2 regions of the Sinorhizobium sp. NG07B genome follow, and region 1 is predicted to be linked to the other one. Evidence: riboswitches for the same ligand, from Rfam matches in the RefSeq annotation. Region 1 holds a riboswitch; the other holds the start of a gene.
The links. A riboswitch is a leader RNA that binds a small molecule or an ion and turns the genes downstream of it on or off. The one in region 1 is predicted to bind cobalamin.
Positions count from the first base shown of each region.

Region 2: it holds a riboswitch for cobalamin, as region 1 does, so the genes downstream of both, bluB (5,6-dimethylbenzimidazole synthase) here and CO664_RS15405 (aromatic ring-hydroxylating dioxygenase subunit alpha) in region 1, are expected to answer to the same signal.

Region 1 covers NZ_NWTD01000004.1:154,420-161,486, reverse strand. Annotated here, with positions in the region: gene CO664_RS15420 (transporter) at 1-114, shown strand, start outside; gene CO664_RS15415 (glycoside hydrolase family 25 protein) at 275-1,336, shown strand; gene CO664_RS15410 (hybrid-cluster NAD(P)-dependent oxidoreductase) at 1,363-2,463, opposite strand; gene CO664_RS15405 (aromatic ring-hydroxylating dioxygenase subunit alpha) at 2,460-3,704, opposite strand; cobalamin riboswitch at 3,807-4,009, opposite strand; gene CO664_RS15400 (DUF6656 family protein) at 4,305-4,907, shown strand; gene CO664_RS15395 (L-threonylcarbamoyladenylate synthase) at 4,987-5,961, shown strand; gene CO664_RS15390 (FAD-binding oxidoreductase) at 6,021-7,067, shown strand, end outside.
Region 2 covers NZ_NWTD01000001.1:1,481,780-1,488,846, forward strand. Annotated here, with positions in the region: gene CO664_RS07140 (LTA synthase family protein) at 1-564, opposite strand, end outside; gene CO664_RS07145 (NAD+ synthase) at 829-2,511, shown strand; gene CO664_RS07150 (TolB family protein) at 2,515-3,339, shown strand; cobalamin riboswitch at 3,382-3,594, shown strand; gene bluB (5,6-dimethylbenzimidazole synthase) at 3,638-4,399, shown strand; gene CO664_RS07160 (DUF2865 domain-containing protein) at 4,353-5,453, opposite strand; gene CO664_RS07165 (acyl-homoserine-lactone synthase) at 5,644-6,288, opposite strand; gene CO664_RS07170 (LuxR family transcriptional regulator) at 6,443-7,067, opposite strand, start outside.

The sequences.
Region 1 (7,067 bases):
AACACGGGTGCCCTGCCCTTCGCCGACGGCAGCGGCACGCTCTATGCCGGGCTGATCATCGCCGCCTCCATGGGCCTGGCATGGCTGATCCTCAAACGCGTCGGCATCCTTTGACCGGATACGACCAACACGCCGCGTTTCGCGCCACAATCCAGAGCCGAGTCCCGCCGCACTTTACCGCCAAGAGTCAGTGTACAGGAGCGGCGCTCTCGCGCAGATTGGCTGAGGGGCTGAGATTTACGACCCTTTAACGCTAAGTCGGCAATCTCAGAGAATGGAAAAGCGGGGAATCTCGATCTCGGGGATGATCTTGCGCCTGGCGGCCTTGGTAGGCCTGGCCTTTGCGGCGGCGAACGCACGCGCCGCAGACGTCGAACCGTGGAAAGCGCGGCAGAACGCCATCATCGTCGACGCCTACGAGTTGAACAGCATCGACTGGGAAGCGATGCTGAAGGACAAGCGCATCGCCGGCTTCATCGCGAAGGCCTCCGACGGCCTTCCGGAAAGCTACAGCTGCACCGGCGATCACGGCGGAGACACGGTCGCCCATTGCAAGACGATGTGGCGAAAATATGCGGTCAGCCGGGAGCTCTATCAGACGCGCCGAATGATCGCCCGCTCCCATGGACTGCTCTGGGGCGCCTATCACCTGGCGCGCCCGGGCAATCCCGTCGATCAGGCCAACCACTTCCTCGATTATGCGGCGCCGCGCGAGGACGAATTGATGGTTCTCGACCTCGAGGGTATCGATCCCGAGAACTACATGTCACTCGAGGACGCCGCGATCTTTGCCGGCCATATCAAGGCCCGCACCGGGCGATACCCCATTCTCTACACCAACCACATCACCGCGAAGCAGATCGCCGCCAACCGCGCCCAGCATCGGCTGCTTTCCCGCCTGCCGCTCTGGTATGCCCGCTACAAGCCCGACATTCGCGACGTCTTTCCGATGGGCAACTGGGATCGCTATGCGCTGTGGCAGTTCTCGTCGTCGCATAATTGCGGAAAGAAGCGCTGCCCCTATCGCGTGCCCGGGACGCTCAACGACATCGACGTCAACGTCGCCGCAATGACCGTTTCAGAGTTGAAGAAGGTGTGGCCGCAGGGCGCGCTGCTCCCGGAGAAGCCGCCGATCGTCACCGTCATCGCCTCCGCGAAGATTGGCAAGGCGCCGGCGGTGAGCGCCGCGGCCACCGTCCCGCTCGCAAAACCCCTGCTCATCAGCCGTGCCGAGGCCGAGAGCGGCTCGGGCGCCGGCGTCGACGGAACGGTCACCGGTGCGATCAGCGTGAAGGCCGCCGAGGCCCACCTGCCCAACCAGCCCGAGCGCCGCTGAAAAAGCCGGACGGCGCCTGTAGCTGTCTACGCTTCGATCTGAACGTCGCCGATAGGCCGCGAGCAGCAGGCGAGGATGTAGCCCTCGTCGACTTCGTCATCGAGAATACCGCCATTGTGGTTCATCTCGACTTCGCCGGCGATCTTCAAGACGCGGCACGTGCCGCAGATGCCGCCCTCGCAGGCCGCACCGATCCTGACCCCGTTGGCGCGTGCTGTCTGCAGGATCGTCTGGCCGGGGACGGTCGAGACTTCCCTGCCGCTCATGGTGAAGGTTACCCGGGCTGCCTCGCCTTGAGCGCCGGCCGCCGAGCCGGCGCGGATGGCGAGTTCCTCTGCCGCCGGCGCCGCCGCCGGCTGGAAGCTTTCCTGGTGGTAGCGGGCCATATCGAAACCGGCCCCCTCCAGCATCTCCCGAACCCCGCGCATGAAGGGTTCGGGTCCGCAACAGAAGACCGTTCGCTCCAGAAAGTCCGGTGCAAGCAGCGGCAGCTTCGTCGCATCGATACGGCCGCGCAGGCCGTGCCAGCCGTGACGCGCTTCGTGTCCTTCCACCAGGAAGCCGAGATTGAGACGCGGCATCTGGCGGGCGAGGATCTCCAGCTCCGGCTTGAACAGCAGATCCTCCGGCTGCCGGGCACAGGAAATGAAGGTCACATCCGTGTCCGGCGCGCAATCCGCCATCCAGCGCGTCATCGACATCATCGGCGTGATGCCGGAGCCGGCCGAGACGAACAGATATTTTTCGCCCGGATGGCGCACGAAGCTGAAATCGCCGAGCGGCCCCAGCGCCTTCAACGTCATGCCAGGCCTGAGATTGTCGAACATCCAGCGCGTGCCGATGCTGTTCGACTGCGCCTTGGCCGTGACCGCCACGGAAAGCGGGCGGGACGGCGAGGACGATAGCGTATAGGTGCGCATCACCGGTTCCTCGCCGACGGGGAGTTCCAGCGTCACGAACTGCCCGGGCAGGTAGCGGAACCAGGCCGGCCTGTCGGACCGGAAGGTGAAGGTCATCACGTCCGCGGTCTCGCCGACCGCGGAGATGCATTCGAGCAGGAACTGGCGATCTTTCCAGGGCTGCAGTTCGTCGAAGTGGTGAAAGGAGCGTGCCATTTCCATCGTCATGCCACCCGCGACAGAGGAGCGGCGCTGCCCTGCAGGCGATCCTGCATGAAGCGCGAATACCAGTCGACGAACTGCATGACCCCGCCCTCGTGTTCGGCCGAATAGGGACCCGGCTCATAGGCCGGCGAGCGGATGCCGAAGGCGTTTTCCTCGACGATCTGCCGGTCCTGGTCGTTGGTCTCGGTCCAGACATGGGTGAGGTCTTCGAGGGTATAGTCGACCCCTTCGACCGCATCCTTGCTGACGAGCCATTTCGTCGTGACCTGCGTCAGTTCCGGCCCGAGCGGCAGCACGCGGAAGGTGATCGCATGGTCGCCGAGGATGTGGTTCCAGGTCGTCGGGTAATGGAAGAGCAGCAGCGTGCCGATGCGGTTCGCGCTTATGTCGCCGGAAAGCTGCTTGCGGACCGCCTTCTCGCCGGACATCGTATAGCTCTCCGCCCCGTTGATCAGCGGCATCCTCGTCATGCGGAACTGGCCGGTCGGCCCGATCTTGAAGGCGCTCGGCAGCCCCGCCGCCTCGCATCTCTCCCAATGTGCACCGATTTCCGGATCGTCCATGGCGCCCTGGACGCCCGTCACAGTCGGAGCCTCGGGATAGGTCCGGCAGAGTTCCGGATGGTTGGCGGCGCAATGGTAGCACTCGCGGTTGTTCTCCCAGACGAGCTTCCAATTGCCCTTCTCGACGATGGTGCTTTCATAGGCGACCTTGGTTTCGCCGAGGCGATGCGGCGCGAGATAGGCTGCAACCGTGTCGCGGAAGGGCTGGAAATCCATGGGCCGCTCGGCAAGGCTGATGAAGATATAGCCGCCGACCGTTTCGCAATTGACCGGCTTCAGGCTGTGCTGGGCCGGATCGAAATCCTCCGGCATCTGCCGGGCGAAGAGCAGCCTGCCATCGAGTTCGTAGGTCCACTGGTGATAGGGACAAACGAGCTTGGCCGAGGATCCCTTGTGCTGGGTGCAAACGCGCGAGCCGCGGTGGCGGCAGGAATTGTGCAGCGCTCGGACCGCCCCATGGCGATCGCGCACGATGACGATCGGATAGTCGCCGACCTGCAGCGTGAAGTAATTGCCGGGACGCGGGATTTCGCAGTCGTGGCCGACGAATAGCCAGTCTTTGTACCAGATATTCTCCAGGTCCTGACGGTAATAGTCCGGGTCGATGTAGAAGGCCCGATCGAGGCTGTAGCCCTCGCGGCGGGTCTTCAGCTTGCGCAGCATTTCGTTCTGGATGTCCATGCCCATGTCCTCGTTAGCCCTGTTTCGGGCAGGCAGGACGGGAACCGCGCCGGAGAGATGTCGTGCGCCTTGGCTCCGATCCGGCTGCCCGCCGCAACCAGTTACGGTCGTTTTCCTCAAGGCTGGTTTCCGGGCTCTGGAGCGGCCCGAGGGCCCTGCCCGGCGCCTTCCCGGACGATTGTCCAGTGGCCTTATGCCGGGGGTTCACTCCACCACCGTTGCGGGGGCAGCGCCGGGATTTGACCGGCTTCCCAATTCTCCGCCCCTCCCTGCGAAGAAGCGGCACCTTGAGCAATTCGAATCTAAGCGGCCAGACAGGCTCGGCAATTGCCGGTGCGCGACATTCCATTCCAGAAAGACGACAAAGATTTTCGATGCGCGCGCGTTGGAAGTCCTGTGACATCTTCTATAATAAACAATGTGATAGATACATTTTTCGGCAAATGGCGCTTTTTTTCGCAGCGGCATCCAGGCCGCGAAGATCACGGGCCATTTTGCGACATAAAGCGATGCACGGGCGCCCGAAATACTCTATTAACCATAGTGATTTAGCGTTCGCTGACGGTTTAGTCCGTTCAGCGACAAGTGACGCAGAGGTCGATGGCAAAAATCAGATATTACGACGCCTCAGGCAAAGCGCAGGCGCCGGCGCCGAAAACGGCGGGCGGCCATACAGAGTTCCTGCGCACGGGCCGAATCGACCGGCGCCGGCCGTGGTTGCCCGAACAGCGCCGCTACATGACGCATGAGGAAGTGGCAGAGAGAACCGGACAGAGATTACAGGCGGCGGGAGAGACGACACACAGGCGGATCAACGGCTTTCATGCCTCGATCCAGTTCCCGAAGATGATCTTCCACAGGACCCTCGCCGACAGTCCCCACCTCGGCTATTGCCATGTCACCGCGGCGCGGACTCATCTCGCTCGATCGCGAGACGTCACCTGGGCGTTCTACTTTGCCAACTTCTTCTCCGACCTCGGCGACGAGGCGCACTTCTTCGAACGCATACAGACAAGCTACTCGCGCATGTATTTCGCCGTGGCCATTCAACCCGGCACCGAAGAGGGGCGGATGGTCCTCGATCGAAATGTTCGGGGCAACGGCCTGATCTTCCGGACGCAGGACCCGAAGGTGGCGCTCAAGAACGTCCTGATGCTCGGCGCACGCGACGAAGCGCTGCGGCGGATCATTCGCAGCCTCTGACGCCGGTCATCGACAAAGAAAATCGTTCTGTTTTCCCTCCTCCTCCGTTAAGGAAGCGACGGAAAGGACCAGAACCGCCATGGCCGAAATCATCGATACGCGCAGCGAACCGGATCGGGCGATCGAAACGGCCTGCGCGGTGCTTTCCGAAGGTGAGCCCGTGGCGATCCCGACGGAAACCGTCTACGGCCTTGCAGCAGACGCAACGAGTGCCGATGCGATCAGCCGCATCTACGAGATGAAGGGCCGGCCGCGTTTCAATCCGCTGATCTGCCACGTCTCGGACATGGGAATGGCCGAAGCGCATGTGATATTCGACCCCATCTCCCGACGCCTCGCGGAAGCCTTCTGGCCGGGGCCGCTGACCCTGATTCTCACTCAGCGACCCGAAAGTACCGTGCACGCGCTTGCCTCGGCCGGCCTCGACACGCTCGGGATCCGCATGCCTGAAGGTTTTTCCCGGCGGGTGATCTCACATTTTGGGCGCCCGCTGGCGGCGCCGAGCGCCAATACGTCGGGCAAGATCAGTCCGACCAGCGCGGCCCATGTGGAGGCGGATCTCGGTGCGAAGCTGAAGCTGATCCTCGATGCCGGCCCGGCGGAAATCGGCCTCGAATCGACGATCATCAAGGTCGAAAACGGCCGGCTGCGGCTGCTTCGGCCGGGGGGTCTCGATGCGGCCGAGATCGAGGCGCTCGCCGGCCTTCCCGTTGAGCGGCCGGAAGCGGCCGGCGCGACGATCGAAGCTCCCGGCATGCTCGCCTCGCATTATGCGCCGGGTGCCGCGGTGCGGCTCAATGCGACGGACGTCCACACGGGAGAGGCGCTGATCCGCTTCGGCGGCAAGGCGCTGCCTGGCGAAGGCAGCGCGGCGATCGTCCTCGACCTCAGCCCAACGGGCAATCTCAGGGAAGCGGCCGCCAATCTTTTCGACTATATGAAAAAGGCAGATGCGAGCGGCGCTCGAACCATCGCTTTCGGGCCGATCCCGGGCGAAGGCCTTGGCGAAGCGATCGTCGACCGGCTCGAACGGGCCGCCGCCCCGAGGATCTGACCGGAAGCGCGAGACCTGTGTGGTCCGGCTGTTTCGGCAATATAAATCGCAGGCAGGTCATGAGCACAGCAATCCCTTCTCCCGAACTGATCGCCTCGTTCACCGACATCGTCGGCCCCGGCCATGCGCTGACCGGACCGGCGGAGACGGCGCCCTATCTCGTCGAATCGCGCGGGCTTTACCGCGGCACGACACCGCTCGTGCTGAAGCCCGCCTCGGTCGATGAAGTCTCGCGCATCCTGCGGCTCGCCAGCCAGAGCCAGACGGCGATCGTGCCCCAGGGCGGAAACACCGGCCACGTGGCCGGCCAGATCCCGCGCGAGGGAAAGGCCGATGTGGTGCTTTCCCTTGAGCGGCTGAACCGCATCCGCGACATCGACCCGGTCGGCAATGTGATCGTCGCCGACGCCGGCTGCATTCTCGCAGACATTCAGAAGGCGGCGGACGACGTCGACCGGCTGTTTCCGCTGTCGCTTGGCTCCGAAGGATCGGCGCGGATCGGCGGCAATCTTTCCACCAATGCCGGCGGCACCGCCGTGCTTGCCTATGGCAACATGCGACAGCTCTGCATGGGGCTGGAAGTCGTGCTCCCGACCGGCGAAATCTGGGACGGTCTCCGACGCCTCAAGAAGGACAATACCGGCTACGACCTACGCGATCTGTTCATCGGCGCCGAAGGGACGCTCGGGGTCATCACCGGCGCCGTCCTAAGGCTCTTCCCGAAGCCGCGCGGCCATCAGGTCGCCTTTGCCGGGCTCGCAAGCGTCGAAGAGGCGCTCGGACTCTTCGAGCGGGCATCGAGCCTCTGCGGTCCCGCCTTGACCGGCTTCGAACTGATGCCGAGGCTCGGCATCGAGTTCACCACCCGCCACATACCGGGCGTTCGCGACCCGATGGAAACAAGTCATCCCTGGTATGCGCTGATCGATATCTCCACCTCCGACTCGGCCGAGAGTTCGGAGCAGATGGTGCAAAGCCTGCTCGAAGCAGGCGCAGAGGAGGGTCTCATCGAGAATGCCGTCATCGCCCAGAGCGAAGCGCAGCGAAAGGCGCTGTGGCACATGCGCGAGAGCATGTCTCCGGCGCAGAAACCCGAGGGCGGCTCG
Region 2 (7,067 bases), on a different contig from region 1:
CGGCAGGGCGAAGACGACCCGTGCGAGACGCTCCCGGCTGGTCAGCTTCGGAAAGTTCCGCCAGGCGTAGCGCAGCAGCAGGGCGATGGCGATGACGGTTGCCAGAATTCCGAGAACGACGCCGACTGCGGTCCATGGCCGATCCTTCACCAGCACCGGCATCAGCTCCATGATCTGACGGCCGAACAGAAAATCGGTGGGATAGAGCGGGTCGGACAGGAAGACTTGCTTCTGCTGGCAGATAAATGCCGGGATGATGGCGAGCGGCGCCACCACGAGCGCGCCCTTGTGCTCACGGCCAAACAGCGCGTCGAGCGCCAGCATGACGAGGAAGAAGACTGCGACCGTCGTCCAGGCCGGCCGCATCGGATCGATGAAATAGGCGATCGTTTCGGAGCCTGACTGGCGCACGATGAACTCGACCGCAAAGACGATCGTCGCGGCAAGCGAAAGCGAAAACAGCGCGCTGCGGGTGCCCGCCAGGGTCTTTGCGTGTCTGACGGAAAAGCCCGGCCTTTCGACATAGACCTGAGGACCTCTCGCGGCGGAATCGATACTGGCCACAACTTCTCCAATTTCACAAAACTTTCGTTCAACTGTCATACGACCGTCATCTTGAACGGGGGATGAATGGCGAAACGGCTTTGATGATCCTCAGGTTCCCGCTGTGGCGACGGGTCCCTGTCGCGTCACTAACGGCCGGGAACAACAGGATTTTTCAGATTTTTTCTAAGCATTGCGATTGGGAGGGGGTTTTTTGCCCCCTGATGCGTTAAGTACAAGCCTTAAGCTGGATGCATTCGCCGAGGAAACACCGACAGGCCTGCCATGACCCCACAGAAAGCCGCACCTTCGACGCTACGGATCGCCGTAGCCCAGCTCAATCCGACCGTCGGCGATATCGCCGGCAACCTCGCCAAGGCGCGCGAAGCGCGGGCCGACGCCGCGCGCCAGGGCGCCGACCTGGTGCTGTTCACCGAGCTTTTCATTTCCGGCTATCCGCCTGAAGACCTGGTGCTGAAACCGGCCTTCCTGAAGGCGTGCCTGCGCGCCGTCGAGAACCTCGCCGCAGAGACGGCGGATGGAGGGCCGGGAGTGATCATCGGCTTCCCCCGTCAAGCCTCCGCGCAGCGGCACAATTCGGTGGCCGTCCTGGACGGGGGCAAGATCATCGCCGTCCGTGATAAGGTGGATCTGCCGAATTACGGCGAGTTCGACGAAAAGCGGGTGTTCGATCAAGGCGAGATGCCCGGTCCGGTGAATTTCCGCGGCATTCGCATCGGGGTTCCGATCTGCGAAGACATTTGGGGAGAGCTCGGCGTCTGCGAGACGCTCGAGGAAAGCGGCGCCGAAATCCTGCTTTCTCCGAACGGTTCGCCCTACTACCGCGGTAAAGTTGATGTCCGTCACCAGATCGTGCTGAAGCAGGTGATAGAGACCGGCTTGCCGATGATCTATGCCAATCAGCTCGGCGGGCAGGACGAACTGGTCTTCGACGGCGCGAGCTTCGGCTTCAATGCCGATCGCTCGCTCGCCTTCCAGATGAGCCAGTTCGAGGAGGCGCTCGCGATCTCCGAATGGACGAGGGGTGACGACGGCTGGGTCTCACACAACGGACTCCGGTCTCGCCTGCCGGAATGCGAGGAGGCGGACTATCGCGCCTGCATGTTGGGGCTGCGCGACTACGTCAACAAGAACGGCTTCAAGAACGTCGTCCTCGGCCTGTCGGGCGGCATCGACTCGGCGATCTGCGCGACGCTCGCCGTGGACGCGCTCGGCGAGGAGCGGGTTCGCACGATCATGCTGCCCTATCGCTATACGTCGCGGGAATCGCTGAAGGACGCCGAGGCCTGTGCCAAGGCGCTCGGCTGCCATTATGACGTCGTTGCGATCGAGGAGCCCGTCGAAGGCTTTCTCAATGCTCTCGCCGACACGTTCGAGGGGACCGAATCCGGGATCACCGAGGAGAACCTGCAGAGCCGCACGCGCGGCACGATCCTGATGGCGATCTCCAACAAGTTCGGCTCGATGGTGGTGACCACCGGCAACAAATCGGAAATGTCGGTCGGCTACGCGACGCTCTACGGCGACATGAACGGCGGCTTTAACCCGATCAAGGACCTTTACAAGATGCAGGTCTATGCACTGTCGCGCTGGCGCAATGGCGCTGTGCCGCCCGGAGCACTCGGCCCCTCCGGCGAGGTCATCCCGCTGAACATCATCGACAAGGCGCCATCGGCCGAACTGCGGCCCAACCAGACCGACCAGGACTCGCTGCCGCCCTATCCGGTCCTCGACGACATTCTCGAGTGCCTGGTGGAGAAGGAACTGAGTACCGAGGAAATCGTCGCCCGCGGGCATGACGAGGCCACGGTGCATCGGATCGAACACCTGCTCTACATCGCCGAATACAAGCGGCGGCAGTCGGCTCCCGGGGTCAAGATCACCAAGAAGAATTTCGGCCGGGACCGGCGCTATCCGATCACCAACCGTTTCCGCGACCGAGGGTAGATCATGCGCAGTTCGGTGGAGATTTTCGATATTGCCACCGGCGAGACGCAAGTCGTCTGGCAGACGGAGCGGCTGGTCGAGGCGCCGAACTGGTCGCCGGACGGCAAATCCCTGATCATCAACGGCGACGGCAGGCTCTATCGGCTTGCCTTTGACGGTTCCGAGCCCGTGGAAATCGACACGGGCTTTGCCGGGCAATGCAACAACGATCACGGCATTTCGCCGGACGGGAAAACGCTGGCGATCAGCGACAAGACCGAATTCGGCAAGTCGGCGATCTATCTGCTGCCGGCCGAGGGCGGCACGCCGCGACTGGTGACGCGCAACCTGCCGTCCTATTGGCACGGCTGGTCCCCGGATGGGAAAACCTTGACCTATTGCGGGATCCGCGACCAGATCTTCGACATCTACACGATTTCGGTCGATGGCGGAGAGGAGCGGCGCCTGACGCATGGCGAGGGCCGCAACGACGGCCCGGACTGGTCGCCGGACGGTGCGTGGATCTATTTCAATTCGAGCCGCACCGGCCGCATGCAGATCTGGCGGGTGAGGCCGGACGGCAGCGATGTCCAGCGCATCACCGACAGCCCTTATGGTGACTGGTTCCCGCACCCGTCGCCGGACGGCAGGCATCTGCTGGTGCTGTCCTATGACGGCGAGGTCTTCGACCATCCGCGTGATCTCGATGTGCGGCTTCGGCTGATGGATCCGGAAGGCAGCAATGCGCGTGTCCTCTTCGAACTCTTCGGCGGGCAGGGGACGATGAACGTTCCGAACTGGTCGCCCAACGGCGATGCCTTCGCCTTCGTGCGTTATCGGCCGGCTTGAGCAGGGCGCGGCGCCCCCGCCTTGCGTTTCGCCGGCGGCTGTGCCCATATGCGGCCGTCAGGTGCCCGCTTGCTGCGGGAGAATCGGGAAGCCGGTAGAATTCCGGCACGTGCCCAACGCTGTGACGGTGACGTCTGCGCCAAAAGAGTTCTGAGTATTTTCAGAGCTTTGCCACTGGTTCCTGATGCGATCTGGGAAGGTGGCGCAGCCGAGTGATCCGAAGTCAGAAGACCGGCCTGGCGAGATAGACCGGCCCCGCGCGGACGGCGGGAGGTTGCGCATTGTTGGGGATCGAACGATGCTGCCTGACCCGAACGGCTGCCTTGCGGCGGCCGGTGCCTTTTCGCCGGACGAGCGCGCCGCCGTCTATCGTGCCATCGAGACGCGCCGCGACGTGCGCGACGAGTTCCTGCCCGAACCGCTGCCCGAACCGCTTATCGCCCGCCTGCTCGAAGCGGCGCATCGTGCCCCGTCCGTCGGCTTCATGCAGCCGTGGAACTTCGTGCTCGTACGGCGAATCGAGACGCGGGAGAGGGTCTGGCAGGCTTTCCAGCGCGCCAATGAGGAGGCAGCCGGAATGTTTTCGGGCGAGGCGCAGGCGAAATACCGGTCACTCAAGCTCGAGGGCATACGCAAGGCGCCGCTCGGCATTTGCGTGACCTGCGACCGGACCCGCGGCGGCGCCGTCGTGCTCGGCCGCACGCACAATTCGCAAATGGACGTGTATTCGACGGTTTGCGCGGTGCAGAATCTTTGGCTCGCGGCGCGGTCCGAAGGCGTCGGCGTCGGTTGGGTCAGCATTTTCCACGAGAACGAGGTCAAAGATATCCTCGGAATTCCGGAGCACATCGAAATCGTCGCCTGGCTGTGCCTTGGCTATGTCGATCGCCTCTACCAGCAGCCGGAATTGGCGGTGAAGGGCTGGCGGCAACGCTTGCCGCTCGAGGACCTCGTTTTCGACGAAGGATGGGGCGTCCGCGACAGCCTCGTAACGACCGCCCAAAGGGAAGGTGTCACTCGTTCTGCAGCGGCTGGTAACGCGATCCCCGAGGGTTCTTGAGATCGATCGCGCTCTCTTCCTGTGGCAGGAAGGCAGGACCGACAACGCGGACCTTGCTGCTCTTCGGATCATAGGGGCGCTCTTCCACGGGCTTTGCCCCCGCTGGTCCGAAGGCTGGTGCAGACGGCCCCTCGATCGTCACGACGGAAGGGCTGACCACCGAAAGCTTGGTTCCCGAGGTGGTGCTTTTGTTCTGATCCGTCGTGATCTTCGGAATCTGGCAGCCGCAGATGCCGGGAGAACCGACGTCGCGCACACGATAGGCGAAGGCGTTGGGGAGTTCCCTGTACGGCCTTCCCGTGGACGCCGAAACCATCTGCTCGCTCTCCTCGGTGGCGAGGACGTGATAATAGAGTTCCGTATCGGCGCCGGGGCATCGTGCCCGGCAAAGCTCGGCGTCGCGTCCGAAGTCGGCCGGCGTGGCGTTCGACGAAATCGGGAAAAATGCTCCGTCGCAGGTCCGCACGCACATGGTCCTGAAGCCGCCTGCCGCGCCGTTCTCCATGAATGTGAAATCGTCGGTCGGACCATCGAACAGCAACGGATAGTCCTCGCCGTCCGGCGGGAAGCTTTCGAGGATGTTGCGATGAGCGCGCGCCTCTTCGGTGCCGAATTCATCCGGAACCGTCTCGTCCCAGTTCGGAGCGGCGTCCCCCGAGCAGTCGTTCAATTCCATGGCGGCGAGGATCCGCCGGCGCATGTCCTCATTGCCCTTCGAAATCAGGTGCCGGCGTTGGGCCTTGAGCGTGTGGAGATTGTCCTCCATGCGCGCAATCGCATCGTCAAGCTCGGCACAGGCAGCCGCATTTTCGCTTTCGATGTAGACGACGGACTCGTCGCTGCATTCCATGCGCCGCCTTTCGTTCCTGGCGCGGCGAAGTTCGATGTTCTGTCGCGAAACCGCGCCGGTGAAATCGCGCAGATTGGCGTTTGTCGTCAACGCCGCCGGCAGCTCTGCGAGGCGGGCGCTGAGGCGCGCGCAGACGTCGGTGGCCGATGCCTGCCCAGGCATAGCCAAGGCGAGGGGCAGCAGAGCGGCCGCAAGGCGCATCATCCTCAAGGACGCAGTGGATCGGGACACTGACACTCGTCTTTCCTGCATTTCGCTCCGCTGATCGCGGGACAGGGGCGCCTGTAGTCACATCATACGACGTTAGGGTGAGGGCGCAACGACAAGACGGCGTTTGCGTTAATACGTGTTCCGAGACAGGAAGGGCCGGGCCGCCTGAACGGCCCGGCCATGATTAGGCCGCCCTTGCAGTTTCGAGCGACATGGGCCGTTCGAGCACCGTCCCTTCGATGAGGGCAACGGCCTTCATCTGTCGAAGCAGGCTTCTCGACACTTCCCAGGCGACCGCGACCGCGTAGACATTGCCGATCCTGTGCGGCTCGGCAATCCGTTCTCCGGGGCACCCCATGCGGCGGAACATCCGCTCAAGGAAGACGTCTGTGACGGTGACGATGTGGCTGATGCCGGAGGCAAGGCCAAGTTCGCCGACGCCGCACATCAGTTCGGCGGCGGCGACCGTCACCTGGTTCGAAGACCGGTCCTGGGAAATATCCGGGTCGATGCAGAAGCGGCTCGATTCCCAGACCGAAGCGCTCCGGATTTCCGGGTTGCCGCCGAGCAGCACCGGGAATGTATCATCCAGCATGTTCGGCCCCAGCGTCGGCAGGAGCCTGAGCGAGCCACGCAGCTTCCCGGTTTCCGGCGAATAGGACATCACATAGAGCGGATTGGCCTTGTCGTAGTGGTCGATTTCCCAATCGCCCTCGGTCCTGACGTCCCATTTCAAGAAGTCGTGGAAGACGCGCTTGCGCAGCCGGAACATCTCGTCGATGGCCTGCGGATGTTTTCCGCGAGCGTTTCCGTTCACTATCCTGATCATCTTTCGCTCCATCGTGTTTGCGCGATGGAGCGATGCTGTCAGGCTCGGGCGACACATGTAACTGTCGGTAGTGACAGTTTAATCCAACGATTTTTCCCACAAAATTTGTGGGGCATCCGGCGCCGGGAGCGAGCTCCGATGGTAAATTCCCCCGTCAGATGGTGGGGATCAACGCATGGCGGACTGCCTGCGCAACCGCTTGCGTGTTCGACACGACATTGAGCTTGCGGCGTGCATTGCTCATGAAGAAGCGGACCGTGCGTTCGGAAATGCCGAGGATCGTCGCGATTTCCCAATAGCTCTTGCCGGCTGCCGACCAGGTCAGGACCTCGGTTTCGCGGCTGGTCAAGCGCGGATCGCGCTCGTCGATCGTATCTGCCATCGTCCGCTCGAGCATCGAGGCATGAAAGAGATTGGCTGCCAGCTGGAAGTCACGCAGATGGCAGCGGCGATATTCGGACCATTCCGTCGGCGACATGTTGGCGCTGATCGCCAGCAGCGCCATGCGGCCGGCCGGCGAAGGCAGCGGCAGGGCGACCCCTTCCGTGGACAGGCCGAGGTCCTCTGCAGCCTCGAAGAGCGGCTCGCACTCGGGAAAGCGGCGGCGTGCGGGTGCCCATTCCACAGGCCTTACGCCTCCGAGAGCAAGCCGAAGGATAGGGTCGATCCGGTGAAGACCGCGCGACAGATAGAGCTCCTCGGCATAGGCGCCGAAAGTGTGATGCAGGCGGCAGACCTTGAGACCCTCGGCCGTCGGTTCCGCTTCCAGATAGAGAAGA